2 regions of the Rossellomorea oryzaecorticis genome follow, and region 1 is predicted to be linked to the other one. Evidence: predicted binding sites of a transcription regulator. Region 1 holds the regulator's gene; the other holds the start of a gene.

Region 1 (5,993 bases):
TAGATAATTGCTACGGTGAATTCGTTGAGGATATAGAACCTTGCCATGCCGGAGCTGATCTGATGGCTGGTTCACTTATCAAGAATCCGGGCGGAGGCCTTGCCAAGACAGGCGGTTACATAGTAGGGAAAAAGGAACTGGTTGATAGCTGTTCCTATAGAATGACCTCTCCGGGGATAGGGGCAGAAGCGGGTGCCTCACTTTATAGCTTACAGGAGATGTACCAGGGCTTCTTCCTTGCTCCCCACGTAGTGGCGCAATCTTTGAAAGGAGCTGTATTCACTTCTGCCATGCTGACCGAGATGGGAATGAATACAAACCCTGGTCCTCTTGAAAAGCGAACAGATCTAATTCAATCAGTGCAATTTAATGATAAGGAAAAGATGATCGCTTTTTGTCAGGCCATTCAATTTGCTTCTCCAATTAATTCTCATTTTACGCCGTACCCAAATTACATGCCCGGCTATGAGGATGATGTCATCATGGCGGCAGGTACTTTTATCCAGGGTTCAAGTATTGAATTATCTGCAGATGGCCCGATCAGACCTCCTTATACAGCTTTTGTACAGGGTGGCCTGACATATTCTCATGTCAAAATTGCAGTATGCACGGCACTGAATCATTTAATTGAAAAAGGTTTACTAAACGTTAAAAAGGGATAATAGAAAGGTAATTGGATAGTCTAAAATCGACTATCCTTTCCTTTTGAAACTTCATGTAAGTTTTTCTAACATTTGATTGACAGAATACTTAACATTACATATAATGATACCATGAAGGAAAAGAAAAGGAGGGTATCGCAGATGAGTGGAAGTGAAATTCGTCGAACGATGGCATTGTTTCCTATCAGTATTGTCATGCAGCTCACGGACTTAACGGCTCGTCAAATCCGATACTACGAAGAGCACGGGTTGATAACCCCCGCGCGAACAGAGGGGAATCGCAGACTCTTTTCCTTGAATGACATTGATAAACTGTTGGAAGTTAAGGATTTGTTAGATCAAGGGGTGAACATGGCGGGAATCAAGAAAATTTTCTCGGTTAATGCCGTGGACGAAAAGAAAGTAGTATCTGAAACAAGCAAGCAGGAGGAAGGAAAAGCAAGGCAGGATCTATCTGACGAACAGCTTCGTAAATTACTCCGGAATGAATTGATGCATTCAGGGAAATTTAACCGGGCTTCCTTGCGTCAGGGAGATATGTCCCGCTTTTTTCATTAATAAATAACCTTAAATGAATCTGAGGAGGAATTACAACAAATGGCAAAGTATACTCGTGACGATGTGATCAGATTAGCGAATGAGGAGGGTGTTAAATTCATCCGTCTGCAATTCACAGACATTTTAGGGACAATCAAAAATGTTGAGATCCCTTTCAGTCAGCTTGAGAAAGCATTGGATAATAAAATGATGTTTGACGGATCTTCAATTGAAGGCTTCGTACGAATCGAAGAATCAGATATGTATCTATTCCCTGACCTGGACACATGGCTTGTATTCCCATGGACTGCAGAAAAAGGGAAAGTTGCACGTTTGATCTGTGATATTTACAATCCGGATGGGACACCTTTCGAAGGTGATCCGCGTAACAACCTGAAGCGAGTATTGAAAGAAATGGAAGAGCTTGGATTCTCTGATTTCAATCTTGGGCCTGAACCGGAATTCTTCCTTTTCAAGCTGGATGTAAATGGTGAACCTACACTTGAGCTGAATGATAATGGCGGTTATTTCGACCTTGCACCTACAGACCTGGGTGAAAACTGCCGCCGTGATATCGCACTTGAGTTAGAAGAAATGGGCTTTGAAATCGAAGCTTCCCACCATGAGGTAGCGCCTGGGCAGCATGAAATCGACTTTAAATATGCAAGTGCCCTTAAAGCTTGTGATGATATCCAGACATTTAAATTGGTTGTAAAAACAATTGCACGTAAACACGGACTTCATGCAACGTTTATGCCGAAACCTTTATTCGGTGTGAATGGTTCCGGGATGCACTGTAATATGTCGTTATTTAAGGATGGCAAAAATGCATTCTTTGATGAAAAAGGAGACCTTCAATTAAGTGAGACAGCTCGTCAATTCCTTGCAGGTACAATCAAGCATGCCACTGCATTTACGGCGATCACGAATCCGACGGTAAACTCCTATAAACGATTGGTTCCTGGATACGAAGCTCCATGTTACGTAGCGTGGTCTGCTCAAAATAGAAGTCCTTTAATCCGTATCCCGGCTTCCCGCGGAATCAGTACACGTGTTGAAGTCAGAAGTGTCGATCCGGCAGCTAACCCATATCTGGCTATGTCTGTCCTTCTTGCGGCTGGTCTGGATGGAATCAAAAATAATCTTGATGCACCGGCTCCGATTGACCGCAATATCTATGTAATGGATAAAAAGGAACGTGAAGAAGCGGGTATCATTGATCTACCTGCTACTTTATATGCAGCATTGGAAGAACTGAAAAAAGACGAAGTAATCATCAAATCCCTTGGGGGGCACATCTTCGAACACTTTGTGGAAGCGAAGGAGATCGAATGGGATATGTTCCGTACTCAAGTTCACCCTTGGGAAAGAGAACAGTATATCCAAATGTACTAAGATGGACTTTTATAGCATTAAAGCCAGCGCATTCTTCAGCGCTGGCTTTTTTTTGCGTATGGCGGACAAAACAAAAAAACGCTGATTCCAGCGTTTTTTTTTGATAATTAATGAACCTGGCGATAAACACCAATAACTTTACCGAGGATAGAAACATTTCGTAATATGATTGGACCCATTGTCGAGTTTTCCGGCTGGAGTCTGACATAATCCTTTTCTTTGAAGAAGCGTTTTACTGTCGCTTCGTCTTCTTCCGTCATGGCGACGACGATATCTCCGTTGTTGGCCGTCTGCTGTTGTCTTACAATGACGAAGTCCCCGTCGAGAATTCCGGCTTCTATCATACTGTCCCCCATGATTTCGAGCATGAAAACCTGCTCATCTGAAGGAGCCAGACGTTCGGGAAGAGGAAAGAATTCCTCAACGTTTTCGACAGCCGTAATCGGCTGTCCGGCAGTTACCTTACCGATCAAGGGCACGTTTACAACTTTCTGGCGTGGAATTGTATCTTCTTCCAGATCAAGTATCTCTATTGCCCTTGGCTTGGTGGGATCACGCCGGATAAGCCCTTTGCTCTCGAGCCTTGCAAGATGACCGTGGACCGTTGAACTTGAAGCCAAACCGACAGCTTCACCTATTTCCCGGACTGATGGCGGATAACCTTTTTCTTTAACAGATACTTTAATGTATTGAAGTATGTCTTGCTGTCGTTTAGACAATTTAGTCATGTACACGCACCTCTATTATCGATCTTATGTTCCCATTATAGCATGTCTTTCCAACTGATACAAACATAAGTTCGAATTTTTCGGTTGACACCAAACGGATGTTCGTATTACAATCTAGTTACAAACAAACAGAACAAACATTCGTATGGAGGTCATTTATATGTTAACACAAATTTGGAATCGTTTTTCTTATATAATCATTCTTTTTGTATTATCTTTTTTATCAGCGGGTTACTTAGTGGTATCGGGGGGGAGCGATCCTTCATATGAGACGGTCACCGTCAATAAGGGGGATACTCTCTGGACGATTGCTGAGAAGTTTGAAGGGGAATACAATATGACGAGGGAAGAGTTCATCGAATGGGTGGGACATGAAAATGATTTAATCTCCTTCGCGATAGAGCCTGGGATGTCATTGATTTTGCCGGTCGAAGCATCTTCATATTCCACCCAATCCGATATACAGCTTGCGATGAATAATAAGTAGAGGGTGAATGTCTATATGAAAGCAGCAATTTACTGCAGAGTGAGCACAAAAAAAGATACGCAGGAGACTTCACTGGAAAGACAGGAAGCAGAATTGTTAAAGCTTGCAGAAGAACATCACTTTGATGTGGAGGCAGTGATAAAGGATCAGGCCAGTGGGTTTGAACTGGATCGACCGGGTGTACTTACCCTTCTGGACTTGATAAAGGATGGTTCGATTGATGCAGTTCTGATCCAGGATGAAACGAGAATTGGCAGGGGGAATGCTAAAATAGCCCTGATACATTGCATACTGAAAGAAGATATCAAGATTATCAGTCAGACTCACAGCGGCGAACTGCATTTATCAGAGTCAGACTCGATGGTCATCAACATAGTAAGCATGGTGGAAGAATATCAAAGGAAGCTTCATAATCTGAAAATAAAAAGAGGGATGAGAAGAGCGGTTGAAAATGGTTTCCGCCCCCAGAAAAATTTGAAAAACAGAGGAAATCTGGAGGGAAGGGAAAGAATAGAAGTTCCCGTGGAGGAAATTGTGCGATTAAGAAGTAATGAACTGACATTTGCAGAAATTGCAGCTACCCTGAGAGGGTTCGGATATAATATATCAAAGGCCACGGTACATAGGAGATATAAAGAGTATATGGACTCCGTCAAGGAAACATAACCCTTGTCAATGAAGCTCTTATCTAGTAACATATCGGTATATTTATTGAAGCAATGTACTGGATAAAAGCTGTAAAGGAGTTTTCATAGATGCTATCTAAGAAAAAGATGAACAGGATAAATGAACTTGCCAAGAAGTCAAAAGAGAGCGGACTGACTGACAGTGAAGCGAAAGAACAAACAAAATTAAGAAAAGAATATCTTGAAACATTCCGTCAGTCAATGAAAGGCACCATCGAGAACACACGCATTTTCGACACCGACGGCAATGAAGTCACCCCAAAAAAAATTAAAGACATCCAAAACAAACGCAAAATGCATTAATCTGAAACAAGGATTATAACAAATGTGAGTTGTCTAAGTAAATATTCAAACTAATCTTTTCCCTCGGGATTTAGGTTAGTTTGTTTTTTATTTATACTCACAGTTTTTAGCTTGTTCCCGCGGTTGATTGGAGTACAAGACGGAGACTCCTGCGGAAAGAGTAGCTAATGTGAGACCCCGCAGGAACGAAGTGACGAGTTATCATGAACGAAACTAGCTCCTTACACGTAACATCGTAGGTTAATTTGGTAAAAATGTTTTTAGGAAAACCACATACCAAATCAGAGCTACATTACGGAAGGAGCTAGTTATTATGAAGGATACCATAAAATATGTAGGTTTAGACGTATCAAAAGAAAAAATTGCCGTCGCTATTGCGGAAGAAGGTCGGCAGGAACCAAGATACTGGGGAATGATTCCTCATACTTCTGGTGCTGTTAAGAAATTAATGAAGAAGCTGGGCAGTCCAGAAAATCTTCGAGTTTGTTACGAAGCAGGACCTACAGGTTATCCGTTATATAGACTATTTTTGGCCTTAGGAATTCATTGTGAAGTGATTGCCCCATCTTTAATACCTCAGAGACCAGGAGAGCGCATAAAAACAGATCGTAGAGATTCCCTTCGACTGGCACAGTTATATCGTGCCGGTGAATTGACTTCGATTTATGTCCCAACTGAAGAAGATGAAGCGTTGCGGGATCTTGTCAGATGTCGGGAAGATGCCAAAGAAGATGAGCTGAGAATCAAGCATCGTTTAAGTAAGTTTCTTCTACGAAATAACATTAAGCCGCCTTCTGGAGTAAACAAATGGACGGTAAAATATTTTAATTGGTTGGATACACTTAAATTTGAAAACTCCCATTTAAGAATTGTCTATCAAGAATATTATCATCAGTTAAAAGAAATAAAACAACGCCTTCTTAGATTGGAAAAAGAAATTAGACTACAATCCACCGAAGGTGTACAAGCCCCAAAAATTCAAGCTTTACAAGCATTAAGAGGCGTCGCTCTTATCACTGCGACTAGTGTTGTAGCGGAGATTGGTTCTTTCAAACGTTTCTCCACCCCTCGACAATTCATGGCTTATGTTGGATTGATACCGTGTGAATATTCGAGTGGAGAAAGCAGAAAGCAGGGAAACATCACCAAAACAGGTAACCGTCATGTACGACATATGTTGGTGGAAGCTGCTTGG
Region 2 (5,993 bases), on a different contig from region 1:
GGAAGTGGAAGGGCTGGTTTCTTTTAAATAAAAGAAGGGTAAGGATACAACCCGGAACGATACAAGAGAGAGGAGAATACTATGGGAATTCATCACTATTTTAAAAGCCTGTCCGACCTCGAGACGCTCGTGCGCTGTCCGGGGAGGTTCAAATATCACGAACATAACGTGGCCAGCCACTCCTTCAAGGTGACCAAGATCTCACAATTCCTCGGGACCGTGGAGGAACAGAATGGACAAGAGGTCGACTGGAAGGCCCTTTACGAAAAATCGCTGAACCATGACTATGCCGAGTTATTCACAGGCGACATCAAAACGCCTGTGAAATATGCATCGGCAGAACTCCGCGAACTGTTCAGCCAGGTAGAAGATCAGATGGTCAAGAAATTCATCGACACCGAAATCCCGCCGCGGTTTCAGGATGTATACAGGGAACGGTTTAAGGAAGGAAAGGATGCATCACTCGAAGGCCAGATCCTGTCGGTCGCCGATAAAATCGACCTTCTTTATGAATCATTCGGAGAAATTCAGAAAGGGAATCCAGACCCGTTATTCATGGAGATTTACGAGGGAGCCCTGTCGACCATCATGAAATTCAGGGAGCTCGAGTGCGTCCAATATTTTCTCGACTACATTCTCCCCGACATGCTCTCAGAAAAATTCATCCCCCACAGTGAATTGAAAGAACGGACGGAGCGGCTGATCCAGTCAGCGGACGAATAGCGAGAAAAACCTTTCATATATAGACGTTATTCGTTAAAATATGGTTATTCCCGTCATTTGAGGAGAGTGGACCGTGTCTAAAATCATACTGGGTATCTTTTTGCCGGGATTGCTCGTGATTCTGTTCACCAGAGTCACCTACAATCATTACGTTGGACTCATACTTACCGTAGCCCTGATCGCTGCATCCGTATCAAAAGGATATACCGACTCCTGGGGACTGATCGTCGTCGACGCAGCATCCCTCACCGTCGGATTCTGGTACAGCAATCGAATGATGAACAAAGCGAAACAAAAAACCTGAGCACTGTAGACAAACCAGTGCCCGGGTTTTTCTTTTTGTGGGGATTGTGGATAACTGTTAGAGGGTTGTGAATAACTATGTTAGTTTTAAAGTTATTCACACTATGAATCCGGATTCATACACATTATTCACAGGTTTTTGACTAATATGTGGATAAAAATTGTTGTTTTCCACAATGATTAAGGAGTTATGCACATAGTTATTAACAGGATGTGTGTATTTTTCAAGCACATCTTACATCATACCCCTCCAATTAAAACTGCCAGTGCTGTATTTGGGGGAATGCCGGGAGGGAAAGAGTTTTTTGGATTTTATTTCCATTTGGTGGAATAATCCCGGAAATTAAAAGATTATTTGGCGGAATTCGAAGATTAATGGTCAGTATTGAAAGATAAAGGGGTAAAATTAAAAGATTTCAACCCGAAATTCGAAGATTCCGGATTCAAGGCCATTCATCTTATGCTTTTCGCCTCTGAATGATCCCCCTCCTAATTAATCTGGACTAGCCCCGTAGTAATTGACATTCATCCACTCGCGATGTCCTGAAATCCTGTCATAGACATGAAAAATAGACAAATCAATACCCCAAAGTTTATCCCCAATCCCTCCACACCGCTTCTCACCGTATAAAGAACCTCCTGACTACATAAACGAACTTTTGTTCGCTTTTTGTTGGTTATTTCTGTACGATATGTGGTAGAATGTGTATAGATGAATGGACTGTGTTTATTATGTGAATAAATAGGTAAATAACAAGGTACGGATTCTTTTGTACAGGAGGTTTCACGGTGAAGGAACAATTTCAGTTAAAGTCCAAATACAAGCCGGAGGGCGATCAGCCGAAGGCGATTGACAGATTGGTTCAGGGAGTTAATGAAGGGAAACGTCATCAGACGCTCCTCGGGGCGACAGGTACCGGTAAGACCTTTACCGTTTCCAACGTGATTCAAAAAGTGGAGAAACCGACATTGATTATTGCCCACAATAAAACACTTGCCGGTCAGCTATACAGTGAATTCAAGGATTTTTTCCCTGATAATGCTGTCGAGTATTTCGTCAGCTATTACGATTATTATCAACCTGAGGCGTATGTTCCCCAGACCGATACATTTATAGAAAAAGACGCAAGCATCAATGATGAAATCGATAAGCTCCGCCACTCGGCTACATCCTCTTTATTCGAGCGGAGGGACGTCATCATCATCGCTTCCGTCTCCTGCATATACGGGTTGGGTAACCCGGAAGAATACCGCGAGCTTGTCTTATCCCTCCGTACAGGGATGGAAATCGAGCGGAATCAGCTTCTCCGCAAGCTTGTGGATATCCAATACGAACGAAACGACATCGATTTTCAGCGCGGGACATTCCGAGTACGCGGAGATGTTGTGGAAATCTTCCCCGCATCTCGTGATGAACACTGCATGCGCGTGGAGTTTTTCGGAGATGAGATCGACCGCATCCGCGAAGTCGATGCCCTGACAGGCGAAATTATGGGAGACCGTGATCACGTCGCCATCTTCCCGGCATCCCACTTCGTAACACGTGAAGAAAAGATGCAGGTGGCGATCAAAAATATCGAAAAAGAACTGGAAGAACAGCTGGCGGTCATGAAAGAAGACGGCAAGCTTCTCGAAGCCCAGCGTCTCGAACAGCGGACCCGCTATGACCTTGAAATGATGAGGGAAATGGGCTTCTGTTCAGGAATCGAAAACTATTCCCGTCACCTTACATTGAGGCCGCCGGGTTCCACACCATATACGCTCCTTGATTATTTTCCGGATGATTTCATGATCGTCGTGGATGAGTCACACGTGACTCTGCCTCAGATCAGGGGGATGTTCAACGGGGATCAGGCACGGAAAAAAGTGCTTGTCGACCACGGCTTCCGTCTGCCTTCAGCGATGGATAACAGACCGCTCAGATTCGAGGAATTCGAAGAAAAGGTCCAGCAGCTTCTCTATGTTTCCGCAACGCCGGGCCCTTATGAACTTGAACACAGCCCTGAAATGATCGAGCAGATCATCCGTCCGACAGGTCTGCTTGACCCCGTCATCGAAGTTCGCCCGATCGAAGGACAGATCGATGACCTTCTCGGTGAAATCAATGAGCGGATCGAGAAAAATGAGCGCGTCCTCGTGACGACGCTGACAAAGAAAATGTCAGAGGATCTTTCCGCTTATTTAAAAGAAATCGGCATCAAAGTGCAATACCTGCACTCGGAAATCAAGACGCTCGAGCGGATCGAAATCATCCGCGACCTGCGCCTCGGGAAATTCGATGTTCTCGTCGGGATCAACCTGCTTCGTGAAGGACTCGATATCCCTGAAGTTTCGCTGGTATCGATCCTTGACGCAGATAAGGAAGGATTCCTTCGCTCTGAACGTTCACTCATCCAGACGATCGGACGCGCCGCGCGTAACTCGAACGGTAAAGTCATTATGTACGCCGATAAGATGACGGATTCGATGCAGAAGGCGATCGATGAAACGAAACGCCGCCGTGAAATCCAGATTGAATACAACGAAAAGCATGGCATCACGCCGACGACGATCCAAAAAGAAATCAGGGATGTCATCCGTGCGACCCATGCTGCTGAAGAAGCAGGGGTTTATGAGGGGAAAGAGACAAAAGTATCAAATATGTCCAAACCGGAGAGACAAAAACTTATTGCTAGCTTGGAAGTGGAAATGAAAGAAGCAGCCAAGGCGCTCGACTTTGAACGTGCAGCCCAGCTTCGCGACACCATTCTTGAGCTTAAGGCGGAAGGATGAAACAGGAATGGCCAAAGACCAAATTATCGTACAAGGAGCAAGAGCTCATAATTTAAAAAATATAGATATCAAAATCCCAAGGGATAAGCTGGTCGTCCTGACCGGTTTATCCGGATCCGGGAAGTCCTCCCTTGCATTTGACACCATTTACGCAGAAGGGCAGAGACGTTATGTCGAGTCACTGTCTGCTTATGCACGTCAATTCCTGGGACAGATGGATAAGCCGGATGTCGATTCCATCGAAGGATTATCCCCGGCGATTTCGATCGACCAGAAAACGACAAGCAAAAACCCGAGGTCAACGGTTGGAACGGTCACTGAAATCTATGACTATCTCCGACTGCTGTTTGCCCGTGTCGGGAAACCAATCTGTCCGAATCACGGCATCGAAATCTCCTCCCAGACGATCGAGCAGATGGTCGACCGGATCCTTGAGTATCCCGAACGCACGAAGCTTCAGGTTCTCGCACCTGTGGTGTCCGGGCGGAAAGGGACCCACGTCAAGACGCTTGAAGACATCAAGAAGCAAGGGTTCGTCCGTGTCCGTGTAAACGGAGAGGTTCAGGACCTTGGGGAAGAAATCAAACTTGAAAAGAATAAAAAGCATACCATCGAAGTCATCATTGACCGTATCGTCGTGAAAGACGGCGTTGCAGCACGATTATCAGATTCATTGGAAACGGCCCTGCGCCTTGCGGAAGGACAGGTCGTCATCGATGTGATCGGCGAGGAAGAACTCCTGTTCAGTGAACATCATGCATGCCCTTATTGCGGATTCTCGATCACTGAGCTTGAGCCGAGAATGTTCTCTTTCAACAGTCCATTCGGGGCATGCCCCAGCTGTGACGGCCTTGGAACGAAGCTTGAAGTGGACAAGGACCTCGTCATCCCGAACTGGGACCGCACATTGAACGAGCACGCGATCGCCCCGTGGGAGCCGAGCAGTTCACAATACTATCCATCCCTTTTGAAGGCAGTCTGCGATCACTACAGCATCCCGATGGATGTGCCGGTCAAGGATATCCCGAAAGATAAAATGGATAAAATTCTGAAGGGGTCGGGCAGGGATGAAATCTACTTCCGCTATGAAAACGACTTCGGCCAGGTGCGCGAGAATTATCTCCGCTTTGAAGGAGTCATGAAAAATATCGAGCGGCGCTACCGTGAAACAAGCTCGGACTATATCCGGGAGCAGATGGAGAAATACATGGCGCAGCAGGACTGCCCGACTTGTAACGGGCACCGCCTGAAGGAAGAAAGCCTGGCGGTGAAGGTGGACGCTCTCCATATCGGGGAAGTCACTGCATTCTCGATCGAGGAAGCGGACAACTTCTTTGCACAGCTTGAACTTTCCGAAAAAGACATGAAAATCGCAAGGCTGATCCTTAGGGAAATCCGTGAGCGACTCGGCTTCCTTGTGAATGTAGGTCTTGATTATCTGACATTAAGCCGTGCAGCAGGAACCCTTTCCGGAGGGGAAGCACAGCGGATCCGTCTCGCGACCCAGATCGGATCGCGCCTGACGGGAGTCCTGTATATCCTGGATGAGCCATCCATCGGACTTCATCAGCGGGACAATGACCGATTGATCGATACACTCAAGAATATGCGTGATATCGGAAATACCTTGATCGTTGTAGAGCATGATGAGGATACGATGCTTGCAGCCGATTATCTGATCGATATCGGTCCCGGAGCAGGTGTACACGGTGGAAATGTCATTTCAGCCGGAACACCCCAAGAAGTCATGGATGACAAAAAATCCTTAACAGGACAGTATTTATCCGGAAAGAGATTCATTCCGCTTCCTCAGGAAAGGCGTAAGCCGGATGGAAGATATCTTGAAATTGTCGGCGCCAAGGAAAACAACTTGAACAACGTGAAAGCAAAGTTTCCGCTCGGTGTCTTTACGGCGGTCACAGGGGTTTCCGGTTCAGGAAAGAGTACTCTGATCAATGAGATCCTTCACAAATCCCTGGCGCAAAAGCTTCATAATGCCAAAACCAAACCTGGTGAGCACAAAGAAGTGAAAGGGATCGACCATCTCGAAAAAGTCATCGATATCGATCAGTCACCGATCGGACGTACCCCTAGATCGAATCCGGCAACCTACACAGGCGTATTCGATGATATCCGTGATGTTTTTGCAACCACCAATGAAGCAAAGGTGCGCGGGTATAAAAAAGGACGCTTCA

Evidence for each region. The regulator LexA, encoded in region 1, represses DNA repair genes until DNA is damaged. The targets are predictions, from matches to a motif close to CGAACATATGTTCG.
Region 2: a site for LexA is predicted at 1,679-1,692, ahead of uvrB (excinuclease ABC subunit UvrB). Genes of this name have one in related genera too.

What each region holds. Positions count from the first base shown of each region.
Region 1 covers NZ_JBJOSA010000002.1:408,873-414,865, forward strand. The annotation lists gene ACKA06_RS04125 (methionine gamma-lyase family protein) at 1-662, shown strand, start outside; gene ACKA06_RS04130 (MerR family transcriptional regulator) at 804-1,220, shown strand; gene glnA (type I glutamate--ammonia ligase) at 1,260-2,594, shown strand; gene lexA (transcriptional repressor LexA) at 2,702-3,322, opposite strand; gene yneA (cell division suppressor protein YneA) at 3,483-3,809, shown strand; gene ACKA06_RS04150 (YneB family resolvase-like protein) at 3,825-4,475, shown strand; gene ACKA06_RS04155 (DUF896 domain-containing protein) at 4,565-4,798, shown strand; gene ACKA06_RS04160 (IS110 family RNA-guided transposase) at 5,112-5,993, shown strand, end outside.
Region 2 covers NZ_JBJOSA010000003.1:211,089-217,081, reverse strand. The annotation lists gene ACKA06_RS05280 (alpha/beta fold hydrolase) at 1-31, shown strand, start outside; gene ACKA06_RS05275 (HD domain-containing protein) at 82-723, shown strand; gene ACKA06_RS05270 (CsbA family protein) at 797-1,027, shown strand; gene uvrB (excinuclease ABC subunit UvrB) at 1,816-3,798, shown strand; gene uvrA (excinuclease ABC subunit UvrA) at 3,806-5,993, shown strand, end outside.